One region of the Clostridium chromiireducens genome, then DNA from elsewhere that is predicted to be linked to it. Evidence: riboswitches for the same ligand, from Rfam matches in the RefSeq annotation. Region 1 holds a riboswitch; the other holds the start of a gene.
The links. A riboswitch is a leader RNA that binds a small molecule or an ion and turns the genes downstream of it on or off. The one in region 1 is predicted to bind FMN.
Positions count from the first base shown of each region.

Region 2: it holds a riboswitch for FMN, as region 1 does, so the genes downstream of both, ribD (bifunctional diaminohydroxyphosphoribosylaminopyrimidine deaminase/5-amino-6-(5-phosphoribosylamino)uracil reductase RibD) here and D2A34_RS22645 (ECF transporter S component) in region 1, are expected to answer to the same signal.

Region 1 is NZ_QXDJ01000007.1:116,103-119,319, reverse strand. Features, by position in the region: gene D2A34_RS22655 (DeoR/GlpR family DNA-binding transcription regulator) at 1-321, opposite strand, end outside; gene rd (rubredoxin) at 521-682, opposite strand; gene D2A34_RS22645 (ECF transporter S component) at 1,238-1,819, opposite strand; FMN riboswitch at 2,001-2,117, opposite strand; gene D2A34_RS22640 (bacteriohemerythrin) at 2,214-2,603, opposite strand; gene D2A34_RS22635 (TetR/AcrR family transcriptional regulator) at 2,737-3,217, opposite strand, start outside.
Region 2 is NZ_QXDJ01000002.1:635,382-638,598, forward strand. Features, by position in the region: gene D2A34_RS08210 (DUF6398 domain-containing protein) at 1-1,090, shown strand, start outside; FMN riboswitch at 1,141-1,256, shown strand; gene ribD (bifunctional diaminohydroxyphosphoribosylaminopyrimidine deaminase/5-amino-6-(5-phosphoribosylamino)uracil reductase RibD) at 1,624-2,715, shown strand; gene D2A34_RS08220 (riboflavin synthase) at 2,732-3,217, shown strand, end outside.

The sequences.
Region 1 (3,217 bases):
TATCAAAATATTAATTGTAGATATATCTAAGAATATGGTTTCCCTATCTTCTATTAGATCTAATGCTTTCTTGGCAATTTCAGTTTTAGTTGAAATATCGACTTTTTCTCTTTCTGAAATATCATGTAATTGGGACGACTGCCTAATTTGAATAGCGCCTCCATATGTTCTTTTTAGTTTTCCCGCATGTTCTAACTGTTTCAAATCTTTTCTTATACAATCTTCCGTTACTTTAAATTTTTGACTCAAATCTTTGACTTTTATTTTCCCCTGTATATTTAGAATATTTAATATCTCGTTAAGTCTTTCTTCAGTAAACATACTACTCATTCTCCTGCTTGTTATTGTTGCACTACATTATTAATTAATATTTATATAAATAAGGGACTTTCAAAACTTTTATAATTATTTTGATAGCCCCTTATGGTTACATCCCTAGAAATAAAACAGTTCTTAAAGCTACTGTTTTATTTCTCCTTATAAAATTATATCCTTATTATTGTATAAAAAACAATACAAATTATTGTTCTTTTTCAAAATCTGATTTTGGTACTCCACATAGCGGGCAAACCCATTCATCTGGAATATCATCAAATTTTGTTCCAGGAGCTACACCATTATCTGGATCACCTTCTGCCTCATCATAAATATAACCACACACTGTACATACATATTTCTCCATATTAAAAACCTCCCTTAAATTAATTATATAATATAATCAAATATATATATTGTATTAATAATTACATACTAAAGTGCGTATTTTTATTTCCAATATATATATTAATTAAGCATTTATATCATAATTCCTTTGCTTAAATAACACATCTATATTTAGCTTTATAGTTGAAATATTTTAAAGCTAACATTTTAAATTTTAATAATATGACATTATTATTACTTATTATTTACTCTGCTATACATTATGTTATTATCTATAAGCTTTATATATTCTTATAAACTTTAGTATTTCCTCCTATCTTTTGGTTAATAATGATTACAATACCTTTATATTAATATAATACTAAATAATCCTTTATTAATCAATATTAATTATTAATTAATATTGATTTTTTATTTTTAAGTAAAATATAATAATTTTGAAATATTATATTGGTTTTGGCTTGGTAAAAAAGAAAGGCGTTGTGAATAATATCACATATGAACTAAAACTAAATAAAAGGCTATAACAAAATTTTCAAAATCTTGTTATAACCTTTAATAAACTACACTATTATTATACAGTTTTTGTCTTCTTTCCTGATCCACCAAAGTTTGGCTCAGCCTTAAAAATTGATACAGACACTTTTTTATACAATATATATGTTAATACTGATACCATAATAGCCTTTACACCATTAAACGCTAGCAATGCCCAAATATAGCTTTGTAACATATCCGCTGGCATTTTCATTCCATAAGCCGGTAATAATAAGTATATGTTACCCACTATTCCCATTATCTCCATAACAACTCCACCAATGATCATTCCTAATATCGCATTTTTTTTGCTTTTATTTCTATAATAGATAAATGATGCAGGTAATATTAATGAAGCACCAAATAAAAAGTTTGCAGTTTCTCCAACGAATCCTGTTTGGCTTCCTCTTATTAGTGGAATCAAAAGATTTTTTATTAATTCTATTATAACTCCAGCTATAGGTCCAAAACCAAATGCCCCTACTAATGCTGGTACATCACTTAAATCGATTTTCAACCATGAAAATGCAGGTATTATTGGAAAATCTAAATACATAAGAATAATTGCAATTGCTGATAATAAAGAAATTTTGATTAGTTTACTTGTTTTTTCGTTCATTTTAACGCCTCCCAAAAGTTTATCTTCTTGGGGTAGCTTATTAGGCTTAATCTTTTCAAACCTTCTCACTTTATATAACTTAATTGTTTGATTTATAAAAGGAAATAAAAAAACCTGATGCAAAATACATCAGGGCATATACTCAAACAAATAAGAATAAAGAAAATCTTAATTCCTAATAGGTTACCTTCTTTCATCCAGACTATACTGTCGGCTTCGGAGTTACACCGAATCTGCTTTTATAAAGCTCGCGGGCTATACCGCCGGTAGGGATTCACACCCTGCCCTGAAGATATAATATTTATTTACTTTTATTATATAATTATATAATAAAATATGCAATACTTTTTCTATATACTAATTCTTAACTTTTATATCTATTTCAATTAATATATTATTGTCCTATAAATTTATCTGTTTTTAATATATGTTCTGTTAACCAATCATTTAAAAAGTTCAAAATTTTAACTAAACTTTCATCTTGATCTACATCGATGTGTTTATAATCTATATTTTCAAGGGACTCGATAAATTTTGCATGTTCTATTTTTTGAGTAAATAGCCTTTTATAACCTATACTCTCCATATATTCTTCTTCTGATTTAAAATGAAAAATAGTATAATCCTTTAGTTCGTCTAGTATTTCTACTATTTTATCATACTTATCAATTGCAAACTCATCTTTTAATAGTATATATGCCCTATCTGCTAATTCAAAAAGTTTCTTATGTTGTTCATCAATCTGTTCTATACCAATTTTATACTCTTCTTTCATTTCATACATGAATACATCAACCTTCCTTCTAATAAAAATTCAACTTTAAATAAGCCCATTTTTTATTAATATATCATTTTTTTCCGACAAAGTCACTATGATTAATTTTTTTCACTCATTGATTTTAATGACATAAGTTATATTAATAAGTTATATTTTGTCTTAATATTTCTTCAACTAATTCAATATAATTTCCTTTATATATGAACATCTTATTAGATAACATAGTTGCAAGACCATGAACCATTGCCCACATAGCAATTATATCTTGTATATATTTTTCCTCTTTTACATTTTTACTTTTCAAGAAATCAATTGCACAATTTTTAAAAATATTGAATGTACCATAATCAGAGCTTTGTAATTCATTATTCTCTACAGTTATTCCGTACTCATTATTTTGAGAAAAGGCAAATTTTAAATAATCCGGATTTTCTACCATGAATATCACATACTTTTTTCCTAATTCAATAATTCTTTCATATGGATCAGTTCTATATTTCTCTACTATTTCGCTTAATGAATACTCAAAATTACTAAATACATAATCTGATATGGCGCTAATTAACTCCTCTTTATTTTTAAAATGTTTATAAGGTGCCGCATGACTTACATTACATAAT
Region 2 (3,217 bases), on a different contig from region 1:
AGGAAAGAGCTTTTCATGGGCAGCTGGAATAGTGCACGCTATAGGAACAATAAATAACTTGTTTGATTCAAAAGAAGAACCATATATTAAAGCTACTGATTTATATAAGGCGTTTGGCGTTAGTAGTAGTACAGGCTCTAGCAAATCAAAGGAAGTAAAAAATCTATTGGGTTTATCAAATGAAAGTAAACAGTGGATAATAGGTAAAAGTACAGATATAATAAGTAATAGTATGTTAGAGGCTGAGAGAGAAGCAGCAGCAACAGCAAGTAATTTAGCTCAGAAAGATGAAAGCACTGAAAACGAAAAAAAGGAACCTTTTAAATTTGCTGTTCACAAAAGTTTTATAATGTCACAAAGGATTATAGATTTTGCTTGGAAACAAAAGAATTACAAAAATAGATCAAAATATGCAAAAGAAGCATTAGACGTATATGAAGATTGTGCTGATGCATATATTATTTTATCAAAAGATTCTAGTTTAAATGATACTCAAAGGAAAGAGCTTTTAGAGAAAGCGGTTAAAGCGGCACAAAATCTGCTAAGAATAAATAATCTAGAAGATGCTCAACCTGAACTTTTTAAACTAAAAATTGCTGAACCACTTTTTGGTGCTAAATATAATTTAGCTACTCATTTATGGAAAATCGGAGAAAAAGAATCAGCAATAGATCAAGCTTTTGATATTTTAAAATATAATGAGCAAGATAATTTAATGGTTAGAAGTTTATTAGTTAATTGGCTATTGATTGAAAAAAGGTATGCACAATTGAAGGAACTACTAGAAAAATATGATAAGGATAATCTAGCGGCTTTACACTATAGTAAAGTAGTATTACTATATAAAACAAACGAAATTAAAGCGGCAGAAAATGCATTAAGAAGAGCGTATAAGAGAAACCCTCATGTTATACCATACATACTAAAACAAAAAAGAGTTCCAAGTTCGCTGCCACACAGTATTAGATTTGGTAGTGAAGAAGAAGCTATAAGATATGCTGACATAGGACTAGCAGTTTGGGATGATTCTAATATGATTCAATGGGTTAAAGAAAAGAAAAATGATTTTGATATGATAAATTTTAACTAGTACTTTACATTGGGATGGCAATGTGGTACCATAAAGTAGAAAATTTAATAAAAAGTCTTCAGGGTTGGGTGAATTTCCCTACCGGCGGTACAGCCCGCGAGCTTTAATTAGCAGATTCGGTTAAATTCCGAAGCCGACAGTAAAGTCTGGATGAAAGAAGATAGTGATAAGATAAATTATATTTAAAATTAAAATTTTAGATGTTATTATTTATTTGAGAATATATGCCCTGAATTTGCAGTAAATTCAGGGCTTTTTATATTAAACAAGGTAAATTGAGAATAATTAATAAAAATTAAAACATTCTTGTATTTATTATTTATTTAATAATAAAAGATTCTTACTAATGAAATTTTAATTATAAATAAAATATATATTATGATTATTCCAAAAACTCTGAAGATTTGAACTTCAGAGTTTTTTTATTGTGTATAAAAATAATTAATAATTAAAAGATATAGATATATTATTAATTTTTATAAAAAGCTAAAATGCACTTAGCATGAATATATGGAAAAGGGAGATGAGAATTCTTGGACGTTAGTTATATGGAGAGAGCCTTAGAATTAGCTAAAATGGGTATAGGAATGGTAAATCCTAATCCTTTAGTTGGAGCAGTTATTGTTAAAGACGGAGAGATAATAGGAGAGGGATATCATGAACGTTATGGGGAGGCTCATGCTGAAAGAAATGCGGTTAAAAATGCAACAAGATCTGTAGAAGGAAGTACAATTTACGTCACTCTAGAACCGTGTGCTCATTATGGAAAAACACCGCCATGTGTTGATTTAATCATTGAAAAAAAATTTAAGAAAGTTGTAATTGGAATGTTAGATCCTAATGAATTAGTAGCAGGAAAAAGTATAGAAAAATTACAACAGCATGGTATTGAAGTGCTAGTTGGGGTTAAAGAAGAAGAATGCAGAAAAATGAATGAAATCTTTATTAAGTATATTACATCTAAAACTCCATTTGTAATTTTAAAAAGTGGGATGTCTATTGATGGAAAAATAGCAACCTATAGTGGAGAATCTAAATGGATTACATCAGAAGAATCAAGAATGGATTCACAGAATTTAAGAAATAGGGTTCACTCAATCATGGTAGGTGTAAATACAGTTATAGCTGATGATCCAGAGCTTACGTGCAGAATTAATAATGAGAAAATCCTAAAAAGAATTATTGTAGACACAACCCTTAGAATACCATTAGATTCAAAAGTAATTAAAAATGAAGATAAAAATACAATCATTGTGACTACTCGTCTTGCAGACATAAGTAAAAAACAAATGTTGATAGATTTAGGAATTCAAATCATAGAAGTCCAAGAGAAAAATAACAAAGTTGATCTAAAGGAACTTGTTAAGGAGCTAGGTAAAGAAAAAATAGATTCTATACTTATTGAAGGTGGTGGTACGTTAAACTTTTCAGCGTTAGAAGAAGGTGTTGTAGATAAAATTATTTTTTATATAGCGCCTAAAATATTAGGTGGAGAAACTAGTAAGAGCAGCATAGCTGGAAAAGGTTTTTCTAAAATAAATGAAGCAGTTAAATTGGTGAATACTACTTATAGAAAAATTGGAGAAGATTTAGTTATAGAAGGTTATATAGAAAAAAATAACTAAAAATAAGGAGGAAAGAATGTTTACTGGAATTATCGAAGAAGTTGGAGTGTTACAGGAGTTTAATATAGGTAATGGTTTCGGAGTTATGGTAATCAAGTGTAATGATATTTTGGATGATACAAAAATTGGTGATAGTATTGCTACAAATGGAGTCTGTTTAACAGTTAAAGAGAAAACATCTTATTCATTCAAAGCTGAAGTGATGGGGGAAACTTTAGCTAAGAGCAATTTAGGCAGTTTAAAAGTCGGGGATAAATTAAATCTTGAAAGAGCCTTAAGACTTAGTGATAGGCTTGGTGGACACATTGTAAGCGGGCATATAGATGGTGTTGGTAAGATTGTTTCAGTAAAAGAAGAAAGCGATGGAACTTGGTTTACCATATCTGCACCTAAAGATGTTTTAAAATACATCATATATAAGGGCTCAATTGGAATAGATGGAATAAGTTTAACTGTAGCATATGTTGATGATGAAGTGTTTAAAGTTTCAGTTATACCTCAT